2 linked regions of the Larkinella insperata genome follow. The protein of the gene in region 1 interacts with the protein of each later gene in a pairwise test. Links are inferred from orthologs where the notes say so. Each region holds a gene or a part of one and is shown in the gene's direction. Other genes may lie near its edges.

Evidence for each region. The genes of interacting proteins can lie anywhere in the genome.
Region 2: the proteins of OQ371_RS07590 (region 1) and mtgA interact in binary tests that used the Escherichia coli proteins (3 or more experiments, as listed by UniProt). The link is inferred for Larkinella insperata from one-to-one orthologs.

Annotation. Positions count from the first base shown.
Region 1 is NZ_CP110973.1:1,858,450-1,862,355, forward strand. The notes cover bases 1-2,997. They hold OQ371_RS07590 (PASTA domain-containing penicillin-binding protein), read left to right. Parts: upstream 1-411; coding sequence 412-2,583; downstream 2,584-2,997. Other genes in these bases: OQ371_RS07585 (FtsL-like putative cell division protein), read left to right, coding at 11-415; OQ371_RS07595 (UDP-N-acetylmuramoyl-L-alanyl-D-glutamate--2,6-diaminopimelate ligase), read left to right, coding at 2,615-2,997. Also shown: more of OQ371_RS07595, read left to right, coding at 2,998-3,906. UniProt on the Escherichia coli protein: Essential cell division protein that catalyzes cross-linking of the peptidoglycan cell wall at the division septum. Required for localization of FtsN.
Region 2 is NZ_CP110973.1:876,906-884,818, reverse strand. What follows is about bases 2,052-4,779. They hold mtgA (monofunctional biosynthetic peptidoglycan transglycosylase), read left to right. Parts: upstream 2,052-2,879; coding sequence 2,880-3,680; downstream 3,681-4,779. Other genes in these bases: OQ371_RS03435 (DUF3109 family protein), read right to left, coding at 4,732-4,779; OQ371_RS03440 (MGMT family protein), read right to left, coding at 4,385-4,711; OQ371_RS03445 (response regulator), read left to right, coding at 3,901-4,377; hemW (radical SAM family heme chaperone HemW), read left to right, coding at 2,052-2,790. In the rest of the region: OQ371_RS03470 (PhzF family protein), read left to right, coding at 1-338; OQ371_RS03465 (DoxX family protein), read right to left, coding at 348-788; OQ371_RS03460 (GNAT family N-acetyltransferase), read left to right, coding at 1,121-1,573; more of hemW, read left to right, coding at 1,639-2,051; more of OQ371_RS03435, read right to left, coding at 4,780-5,295; OQ371_RS03430 (LysM peptidoglycan-binding domain-containing protein), read right to left, coding at 5,312-7,603; OQ371_RS03425 (O-methyltransferase), read right to left, coding at 7,610-7,913. UniProt on the Escherichia coli protein: Peptidoglycan polymerase that catalyzes glycan chain elongation from lipid-linked precursors. May play a role in peptidoglycan assembly during cell division in collaboration with other cell division proteins.

The DNA of each region.
Region 1 (3,906 bases):
ATTCAACGATATGGCCCAAAACACCTATAAAACACCGCCCAAAGCGCCCGTCGTGAAGAAAAAGCGCGAGAACCGCCTTCTAAACTACCTGAACCAGACCATCGGGTTCGACCGGCTGTTTGGCGAAGACAACCCCTGGCCCATCAAGCATTTCGACCGCATTATGTGGATTTCGTTTCTGCTGATCCTGTACATCGGATTCAACCACAACGCCGAGCGCCTGATCCGGAACATCCAGCGGGTAAAAGCGGTCGTGGACGAGAAACGGGCCGAATACACCACGCTTCAGGCCGATTTCAAGAAAAGCGGGAAACAATCCGAAATCAGCAAGCACGTAATTGCTACCGGCCTGGAAGAACCCGTAACTCCGCCCCTGAAGATTGTTGTTAAATCCGAGGAAGACACCCAGCCATGAACGTCAAAAAGGACATTTTACGCCGGGCTGCGCTGGCGTCGGTGGCGATTTTCCTGTTTGCTCTGGCGATTATCGCCCGGCTAACGTACGTTCAGTTTTTTCAAAAGCAGAATGGCCGTTTGTGGAAAGACCGGATTACGCAGTACCACATCAAACGGGATACGCTCCGGGCCACCCGGGGCAATATTTTCTCGCGCAACGAAGACCCGCTGGCCACCTCGCTTCCCTACTATTACGTCGGTATCGACCCCTGCGTCGCCAAGACCGATTCGTTCAACAAAAAGATCGACTCACTTGGTATCCTGCTGGCGCGGAAATTTGGTGAACGTTCGCGGGATGAGTACACCTACATGATCCGGAAGGCGCGCGAAAGCGGCCGAAAATACGTCTTGCTGAGCCGGAAAAAAATCTCGTTTCAGGAACGGATGGCAATGCAGAAATGGCCGTTTTTCCGGCGCGACCGGCGGCAGGGCCTGGGCGGTGGAAAATTCGATGCCGTTTACCAGCGCTACCACCCCTACGGACGCATGGCCCTGCGGACGGTCGGGTACCTGAACCCCGAAACGTCGCGCGGATTTGTTGGACTGGAATCCAGTTTTCAGAAGGAACTGGCGGGAAAAGACGGTGTTGGGCTGGTGGAGGAATTGTCCGGGGGAGTACGAATGCCGCTGGAAGACGGTTCGGACATCAAGCCGGAACCCGGGCTGGACATTTACACCACCATCGACGTCAACTTTCAGGACATGGCCGAAACGGCCCTGCTGCACGGCCTGGAGAAGTACCAGGCTGAACGTGGTTGCCTGATTGTGATGGAAGTCGAAACCGGCGAAATCCGGGCCATGGCGAATCTGACCCTGCAAAACGGCAAATACGTCGAAAACTTTAACCACGCGCTGGCGGGCGGCACCGATCCCGGTTCAACCTTCAAGCTGCCGACAATGATTGCGCTGCTGGAAGAAAAAGCGATTCGGCCCGATCAGATGGTGCATACGGGCGGGGGGGCGGTTCTGTACCGGGGTCGCCGGATTTCGGATACCAAACGGGGGGGCCACGGCAGCATCACCGCCCAGCAGGTTTTCGAAAAATCGTCGAACGTCGGTGTACACATGCTGATGAACAGCTTCTACAACCGCCCGGAAACGTACTGCCGGTACATGCGCCAGTTTCGGCTCGATAAGCCCATCGGGTTACAGCTCCGGGGCGAAACCAAACCCGTGGTTCCGAACCCGCAGTCGCCGGGCTGGAGCCGTTTGTCGCTCAGTTCGATGGCCATTGGGTATGAGTTAAAATTGACGCCGTTGCAGATGCTGGCCTTCTACAACGCGGTTGCCAACGACGGTAAGTGGGTGCAACCCATGCTGGTGAAGCAGATACGGCGGGCCAACGAAGTCGTCAAAGAATTTGAACCGTACGTGGCGCCGGATCCGATTTGCAGTCAGTCGACCATCCGGCTGGCCAAAAAAATGCTCGAAGGCGTGGTTGAACACGGCACCGCCCGGAAAAGCCAGAGCCCGTATTACCGGTTTGCGGGCAAAACCGGTACGGCCCAGAGGCTCATCAACGGCCGGTATCAGGTGGGCAAATATTACACGTCCTTTATCGGTTATTTTCCGGCCGAAAAACCGAAGTACAGCATTGCCGTCGTTGTGGACACGCCCCACGGTGCCAGCATCGACCTGCTGTACGGGGGCAGCGTTTCGGCGCCGGTATTCCGGGAAATTGCCGACCGGATTTACGCCTACGACATTCCCATGCACCGGCCTTTCGCCAGCACTTCCAAACCGGTTCGTCCGTCTAGCCGGGGCATCAAAGCCGGTTTTGCCGACGACATCCGGACCATCAGTACGGAGCTGAATATCAACACACCGCCCAGTCCCGACGGTTGGGTGAAAGCCGAAACGGAAGGCTCAAAAACGCAGTGGGTGAGCCAGCCCACGCAAACCCGGGTACCCGACCTGCGCGGCATGACGCTGCGCGACGCCCTGCACCTGCTCGAAAACCGGGGCTTCCGGGTTCGATTTGAAGGCTACGGCAAAGTGGTCGATCAATCGGTTCCGCCGGGAAGTCCGTTGCCACATCCGCGCAAAATTACGCTAACTTTGCGGCAAACCGCCCGGCCCGATACGCTGGCAGTTGCCCTCAACAAACATAATCAACCCGGAAAGTAAGGATGCGAGAGCCTTTTTTTCCCGTTTATCTATGCTGTTAACCCATATTTTGTATAAAGTACCGCTGCTGTCGACCTCTGGCAACATGAGTGTTGAAGTTGACCAGTTGACGATGGACTCGCGAAAGGCGCGCCCGGGCAGTTTGTTTGCCGCCGTTCGCGGGACGCAGACCGACGGCCACCGGTTTATTAATAAAGCCGTTGAACAGGGAACAACCGTTATTTTGTGTGAGGAGTTGCCCGAAAACCGGTCCGAACACGTCACCTACGTTCAGGTTCAGGACAGCAGCTACGCGCTGGGGCTGATTGCGGCCAATTTTTACGATCATCCTTCCAAAAAGCTGAAACTGGTCGGCGTGACCGGCACCAACGGCAAAACCTCAACGGCTACCCTACTGTTTCGGCTGTTTCGGCAACGGGGTTACCGGGTGGGCCTGCTCTCAACGGTGCAGAACCAGATTGACGAAACCGTCATTCCGGCCACCCACACCACCCCCGACACCATTGCCCTGAATGAGCTGCTGGCGCGGATGGTTCAGCACGGTTGCAGCCACTGTTTCATGGAAGTAAGCTCACACGCCGTGGTTCAGCACCGGATCGTCGGTCTGCATTTCGCCGGGGGTATTTTCACGAACATTACGCACGACCACCTCGATTTTCACGAGACGTTTGATAATTACATTAAAGCCAAAAAAGGCTTTTTCGACCAACTACCGGCCTCGGCTTTCGCCCTGACAAATCTGGACGACAAGCGCGGGCTGGTGATGCTGCAAAATACGGCGGCCCAGAAAGAAAGCTACTCGCTGCAAACACTGGGGTCCTTCAAGGGCCGGATCATGTCAGAGGGCCTGTACGGGATGCAGATGGATGTCGATGGGCGGGAGGTATGGTTTAAACTGACAGGCCGGTTCAACGCCTACAACCTGCTGGCGGTTTACGGAGCAGCCGTTTTGCTGGGCGAAGACCGCGAAGAGGTATTGACCCAGCTTTCCGTTTTACCGAGTCCGCCGGGCCGGTTTGAGATGGTCATTGCCGACAACAAACCCGTGGGCATTGTCGATTACGCCCACACGCCGGATGCGCTGCAAAACGTACTGGAAACAATTGCGGGGCTGCGGCAGGGCAACGAGCAAATCATTACGGTTGTGGGATGCGGAGGAAACCGGGATGCGGCCAAGCGCCCCATTATGGCCGAAATTGCCTGCAAATACAGCGACCGGGTGATTCTGACCTCCGACAATCCGCGCAACGAAGACCCAATGGCCATTCTGGAACAAATGCAGGCCGGGGTTCCGCCCGTTGCCTTCAAGAAAACCCAAACCAT
Region 2 (7,913 bases), 980 kb from region 1 along the record:
TTTTTGAAAACGAGCAGCAGGTGCTGGAGTTAAAGCCCGACTTCCGGGAAATGGCGACCATTCCCGCACGCGGGATCATCGTGACGGCTCCAGGAAGCGATTCGATTGATTTCGTGTCCCGCTTTTTTGGCCCGCAATCCGGCATTGATGAAGATCCGGTGACGGGGTCCGCGCACACGACCCTGATTCCGTACTGGGCTGAGCGGTTGGGAAAAACCACCATGACGGCCCGCCAGATTTCCAAACGGGGCGGTTACCTGCGTTGTAAGCTGGTCGACGAACGGGTTGAGATTTCCGGACAGGTGAAGCTGTACCTGACCGGCGAGTTTGAACTCTGACGGTTTGGCTCATGCGGGGCCGTTTGCCGGTTTGTCGGCTTGGAATCCTTCATCAAAGGACGGTTTGCCCGGACCGTTCAGCAGGAGAAATACGCTCATGGCGAGCAGGTTGAGCGCGGGAAAGGTATTTTTGTACGTATCCTGAATCGCCAGATGCCCCATCAGAACGGCGAACAAAAAGTTAATCATTAGAAAAAAAGCTGCCCAGCGCGTCCGGAACCCAACGATCATCAGCAGCGCCCCGAAGAATTCGGTGTAGGCTGACAGGATTGCGCTGAGAACGGGAAGCGGAAAACCCAGACTTTTCAGCCAGTCGGCGTACCACGGAATGCCTTCCGTAGGGTGCAGCGCCGTATGCCCGACCACATCGAGCAACTGATAGCCGAACGCCAGCCGGAGCAGAAAAGGAGCGTAGGGACGGAATTGGTCAAGCTTCTTAGCTGTCTTCATCGCTACATTGTCAAGAGCTTACGTTAAAATAATGAGACCATTTCCTAATAATATTTGTAATTATTCTAAATAACTAATACTTTTGATACGACATGCTGAAAGCGCCATGAATGAATTCCTAGAAAAATCGTTTGAGTCTCCCTGTGTAGTCGAAACACCCAAAGCATTCGGCTCGAATCCTTTTATGGGGGAGATGGAATGTGTGTTTAAAAAGTGCTGCAAAAAGTGGAAAAAGAAAGGAAAACACTGCAAGAAGTGTCCTGAAAAATAATCTTTTCCGTTTTTACCCTGTCTGTTCAGTAAACAAGCTGGATTTCTGCCAAATTTGTGGTATGCAAATCCGTTATGAAATCTACGCTGGTTTCCCGCCCGAATCTCTTCTGCGGGCTATTATTTTCTTGCATCAACGTGTATTTGTGGGGCAGACGCCCGAGGAACTTCTCCAGGAGTTTGAGGACGTAAAGAGCCGGCACATGCTTACCCTTGTGGCGCTCGACGACCAGACCGTGGTTGGTTACAAAATGGGCTATCAGCGCAAACCGGGCCATTTTTACAGTTGGCTGGGATGCGTAAGTCCGGACCACCGGCGGCAGGGCATTGCGGGCGAACTGATGAGGCTGCAGCACGACTGGTGCAAAAGCAACGGGTATCGGACCGTCCGAACGCATACCCGCAACCAGTGGCGCGACATGCTGATTCTGAACATCCGGCACGGTTTCGACATCATCGGCACGGTTACGAGTGCCAACAGCCACACCACCCTTGTCCTGGAAAAAGCGCTTTAAACCGGTTCGACACCGCGCTTCGTGCCGTCGGGAACTGGATTGCGTCAGGATTTGTAATTTTGCTGATGCATCTGTATATCCATATTCCCTTCTGTAAACAGGCCTGCCATTACTGTGACTTCCATTTTAGTACCAGTTTGCAGCAGAAAACGGCTTTGGTGGATGCGCTTTGCCGGGAAATCGAGGTGCAAAAAGCGTATCTGCCAACCCGGCATCTGGAAACTATTTATCTGGGGGGAGGAACACCTTCACTGCTGACCGAAACGGAGTTGCAGGCCCTTTTTGATACCATTCATCGCCATTATACCGTTGCGCCGGACGCCGAAATCACCCTCGAAGCGAACCCGGATGATCTGATCGGACCCGCGTCGGACCCGCTGCGTCAGCTACGGCTTTTCCGGAAGTACGTAAACCGGTTGAGCATCGGAATTCAGTCGTTTCACGAACCCCACCTGCGGTTGATGAACCGGGCGCATTCCGCGACGGAAGCGGAAACCTGCGTGCACCTGGCGCAGGAAGCCGGTTTTTCCAACCTGACCATTGATCTGATCTACGGAGTTCCGGCCGAAACGCACACTATCTGGCAGGCGGATCTGGCGAAAGCCGTGTCTTTGAAAGTACCGCATGTTTCGGCCTATTGCCTGACGATTGAACCGGGCACGGTATTCGGAAACTGGCACAAAAAAGGCCGTTTGCAGGCCGCCGAAGATGAATTTGCCGCCGAGCAGTTTTCAAGGCTGGTGCAAACGTTGCGGGAGAACGGTTACGAGCAGTACGAGATTTCGAATTTCGCAAAGCCGGGTTGGGAAGCCCGGCACAACAGCAGTTACTGGAAGCAACGGCCTTATCTGGGCATTGGGCCCAGCGCCCATTCGTTCAACGGAGTAAGCCGCCAGTACAACATTGCCCACAATACGCAGTACATGCGGGCGATCGACAAGGGCGAAGTGCCGGGAACCGTTGAGCCGTTGTCGACCGCCGACCAGGTAAACGACTATCTGTTGACGGGTCTGCGGACCAAATGGGGCTGCGACCTGAGGGAACTTTCCCGACTGGCCGGGACCGATTTTCAGGCCCTTCAGCGGACCGAACTTCAGAATCTCTACGAAAAGGGGTGGCTTTCCCTCGAAAACCATTTGCTAACATTAACCGAAGCCGGCAAGCTCTTCGCCGACCGCGTGGCCGCCGAACTGTTTCTGGTTGAGGACGATAAGTGATGAAGGAAGCGTAAAGCAGGAAGGCGCGTCGAACAATAACGCCCAATTCTTACTTTTTAACTCGTCACTCTTTGCTATTTTTACGCTCAATGAGCAATCCTCGCCCGGTCAATCGTTTGCGTACGGCTGCCCCCCAGCCGGCTTCTTCCCGTTCGGGCCGTTCCCCGCGGGTTGATTCTCTCATTCGTCAGCGTCCGTGGCTGCTGCGGGTGGGACAGTTGCTGATCAAACTGCTTCTTTTGGCCCTTCTGATTTCGTTTGGCTGGGTTGTCCTGCTGAAATACCTGCCGGTTTCGATCACACCCCTGATGATTTCCCGAAAAATGGAAGCAAAGGCTGAGGGCCACGACAGTAAGTTGTATAAAGACTGGACACCCTACGAAGAAATTTCCAAAGAAGCCGCGCTGGCGGTTGTTGCGTCGGAAGATCAGGCTTTTCCTCGGCACTGGGGCTTTGATTTCGACGAGATTCAGGATGCCATTAAAGAAAACAAAACGCGGAAGCGGCCGCGCGGTGCCAGTACCATCTCCCAGCAAGTGGCCAAAAACGTATTCTTATGGAATGGCCGCAGTTACCTGCGCAAAGGGCTGGAAGTTTACTTCACTTTTTTAATTGAGCTCATCTGGGGCAAGGAGCGGATTCTGGAAGTCTACCTGAATGTTGCCGAAACAGGTCCGCTAACCTTCGGGGTGGAAGCCGCTTCACGCCGGTATTACGGCCATGCCGCCAAGTATCTAACCCGTACGGAGGCCGCCCGGATTGCCGCTGTGCTGCCTAATCCCCGCTTGTTTTCCATTAAAAAGCCGTCGGCCTATACGCAGAAAAGAACCCGGCAGATCAGTCGCCAAATGCGCTACCTGGGTGGTCGTCGCTATCTGGAAAATTTGTGAATTGCTTGAAATAATTGTATTTTTAATTCGAGATGCAACTAGTGTGCAAAATCGAAAAGACTTTTTATTTCTTACAAAAAGGTTAGTTACTGCTATTGAGGAAAAAAATGTCGATTCTGTTTTGTCTTACACAAAGTAGCGCCCCGCAGAGTTATCGAATAAAATTCTGTCATTACCAATCTCGTGACGAGTACCGTATCTTGAACCTATCTCTACGCAAATGCCACAGTCAGCCGGGCTACTGAGATCCCCTTCTTTACAGCGTAAAATCTGTGTTATTATCGTAGATGATGACGAGGATGATCGTCATTTCATTCACCGGGCTTTTCAGAATGTAGGGGCCAAACACAAGATCCTGCAATTTGAAGACGGCGAAAAATTAATGAAGAGCCTGACAGAGAGCGAGGATGCGAAAGAAAAGATTGCCTGCTGCGGTTTAATCATTCTGGATGTTAATATGCACCGGATGAGCGGAATTGAAGTGCTGCAAGCCATTAAAAGCAGTCCGGAACTCAAGCATATCCCGACCGTGATGCTGTCAACTTCCATCGAAGAAGATCTGGTGCAGCGCGCTTATAGCCTGGGTGCCAACGGTTACCTGCAAAAGCCCAACCTGATGGACGATTACAACCACCTCGTCATCAGCATGCAGGCTTGTTTCCTGGAAGTGCCCAGCGTCCGCTGGTCGCAGCTTTAAAAAGTACTTACTGCAATTCGGTGGTGGGGTCCCAAAGCAGCTTATCAAACTGCTCGACCCGGTCGTCTGTCACCCGCACGCCCTCGGCGGCCAGGAGATCCTGCATGGCCGTGGGGCTGCCAAAAAAGTGTTTTCCCGACAAAACGCCGATGCGGTTGACCACGCGGTGGGCCGGTACATCCCGCCCATGAACCGCGTTCATGGCCCAGCCCACCATCCGGGCCCCCGCCCGCAGGCCCAGGTAGCGGGCAATAGCCCCGTAGGTGGTGACGCGGCCCGGTGGTACGAGCCGCACCACCTCGTAGACATCCTCGAAGTAGTCACGCCGTTCCATGTCTGTTGCAGACCGATCGGTTATTTATCTTCAATTTCGTGCACCAGTTCGTCGTACCATTTCGGGCCGTACATCCGAATCAGGGGCTCTTTCAGAAATTTATAAACTTCCACGCCGAGTTCTTTGCCAAAGTCACAGGCCGGGCTGCAGATGGGCCAGCGGTCGTAGTTAAGGGCGTGAAAGTGGTCGTACTTCGTGATGCGAATCGGGTACAGGTGGCAAGAAATCGGCTTTTTAAAATCTACCTTTCCTTCCTTGTAGGCTTGCTCAATGCCGCATTTCAGAATACCGCGCTCGTCGTAGTTGGCAAAAACACACTCGCGTCCGTTGATGGTGGTTGTCACGTAGCCGCCGTCACCGTCGGATTCATAGAGGCCCTGCTCTTCGATGGCTTTTACACCTTCGGGCATCAAATAAGGCTTCACCTGGGGATAAATCTGATCCAGAATTTCCAGTTCGGATTCCTCCAGAGGAGCGCCCAGATCGCCTTCGACGCAACAGGCGCCCTTGCATTTATCCAGGTTGCAAACAAAAAATTTTTCGGCTACATCATCGCTGATGCAGGTGTTGTCAATGAGTATCATCGGTTTGAAGCCGTGCTTATTTCTTAATAATTTTTAACTGCTGACCTACGGTAACACCGCCACTCGATAGCTGGTTCCAGTTCTGAATTTGTTCAACCGTAACGCCGTACTGTTTTGAGACGCGGTACAGGGTTTCACCCTTCTGTATGGTATGGTAAATAATTTCTTCGCTTACCTGCGGATCCGCGGACGCGCTGCTGCCCGTGGCTGCTGGGGTTTTGACCGCGTCGCCTTCGCCTTTGATCACCAGCGATTGACCCACCGCCAGCTTGTCGTTTGGCGTCAGGTTATTCCAGGCCAGCAACTCATCAATCGTAACCCCGTACAGCCGGGAGATGCTGTAATAGGTTTGTCCCGGTTCTACTTTGTGCGTCATCGACCGCGACGCACTGGTCGTCCGGGCGGGGGAACTGGTTTTAGGAGCCGGTGTGGAACGGGTAACGGGTGCCGAAACCTCTTCGGAAGATTCCGTAACCGGGCGTTTCGCGCTGGCCGTAACCGGAACCTCGGCGGGTTTGCGCTCGGCGGGGCGGCTGCTGGGAGCCGGTGCCGGGGTGGTAGACCGCATGGGCGTAGCATCCCAGTCGGAAGGGGAAGATCCCGAATTTTCCGGGCGAACAATCACGACCCGTTGGGTAGTACCGGAGCTTTGCATTGTCATTTTCGGGTTGCTAACCGGTTCCGCTTCTTCTTCCACTAGTCTGGTTGTTGGGCTAACCGGTTTTTCAGCAGGTCGACTGGCGGGCGTGCTGACGGGCCCTGAGCTGGCTATCCGCGATTCGGTTGAAACCGGCGAATCCTTTGATTCCACCAGTTTGGGCGTGTATAGTTTCCGCTCCGACGCATTGCGGGGAATGTTGTTGGCCGGACGATTGGGACTAGCCGACTGGCTCAGCCGTGAATCGTCCGGTTCGCTACCGGGTTGCGATGCAATGGGCTGGGAAGCCGGCGCGGGTGTGTTCGGTGTTTTGATGATTTCAACGGGCTGATTGCCGGGACGGCGTTCGCGCAACCACATGACCCGCCCCACCTGCAAACGCTCCGAGCGGTCGATGCGGTTGAAGCGCAGAAGTCTTTTGAGCCGAATGCCGTACATCTGCGAAATACTCCAGGAGGTTTCACCCGCCTGAACGGTGTGATGGGGCACCGTCGCTTTCCGCATTTTTTTGGACAGGTAATACACTTCATTGGCCGTAATGGGCGTGCGATCGGTCATGTCGTTGTACCGCATGAAACTCGAGACGCTGACGCGGGCTTTGCGGGCCAGGGTAGACACGTTGTCGCCCGCGAGCGCCTGAATACCCGGCAAACCGTTGATTTCGTACAAAACCACGTCCGGTTTTCCCTTCGTGTAGTTGACCTTTCGCAGAATCGGGAAACCCGTATCGTACCTGGGCGCTGCGGCAGCGGCAGCGCGCGTGGAACTTACCGGCTGGGCCTTGGTTCGCTGTACCTGCCGACGCAGAGCCGCGGCCTGATCGCCCGATGCCGGAATGGCCAGCACGTATTCCCGGTCGTCTGGGATGTCGTCGCCCAGAATCCAGCGGTTGTACTTGCGGATTTCGGTTTCGTCAATGTTCAGTTCCTCCGACAATTTCGCCACCTTTTTGCCGCTGCCGTTGGGGTATTCCACCAGCGCGAAGGCATTGGTGGTGCGGTAGTTTGGTAAAACGTTTTCGAGGGCAATTTTATGGGCAAAAAAACGAAGGATGTACCGGTCGGTTTTTTCATTCAGGGTAACTTCTTTGGCGTAGGCCCAGTCCGCCGGAACCAGTTTGCTGATGCCGGTCGTGCCGAGGTAGTACGAAAAGAGCGACGATACCCAGTTGTTGTAAACCGCGTTGTTGCGCTTGAAATACCGGGCTGCTCCGCGCGTTGAGGCTACAATGCTCTTGCGCTCGTCCACTTCGTCGTCTACGCGCAGCCCGTGGTCGGTGGCGGTTTCTTTCTTAAATTGCCAGTAGCCTACTGCTGTTGATGCCGACACCGCATCGGGCGTCAACGAACTTTCCTGAACGGCCAGGTACTTCAGATCCACCGGTACCTCTTCCTGCAGTAGAATAGACTCGATCAACGGAAAATAAAGCACCACCCGGTCGAGCTTGGCTTCCCAGTATTTGCGGTTCGACTGCACCAGGGACGCAATATCCCGCTGGATAATGCGCCGGGCACCGTCGTCAAACCGGACGGTCAGGTCCGCGAAACGAATCGAGGGCGGAACATCGACGGGATTCTGGGCGTTGCCGGTAAAGACGAAAACGGGGGTCAGGAACAGGAGCAGAGAGAAAGTCAGCAGGCTTTTTTTCATACGTTGTTATTTTTTGTAAATCATCATTAACCCGTCCCGAACGGGCAGTAGAACCTGCTCGACGCGGGGATCTTCGTTTACTTTGCGGTTGAAATCAAGAACATGCTGCGTGTCTTTGTCAGCCCGGCGTTGGGCCGCGGTTCGGGCGTTGCCAACCGGCTTCACTACCTTGCCACTCCACAGCACATTATCTGCCAAAATGATGCCACCCGTTCGCACTTTGTCGAAAACCAGGTCATAATACACGCTGTAATTTTCTTTGTCGGCGTCAATAAATACCAGATCGAATGGTCCGTCCAGCGCCGGTATA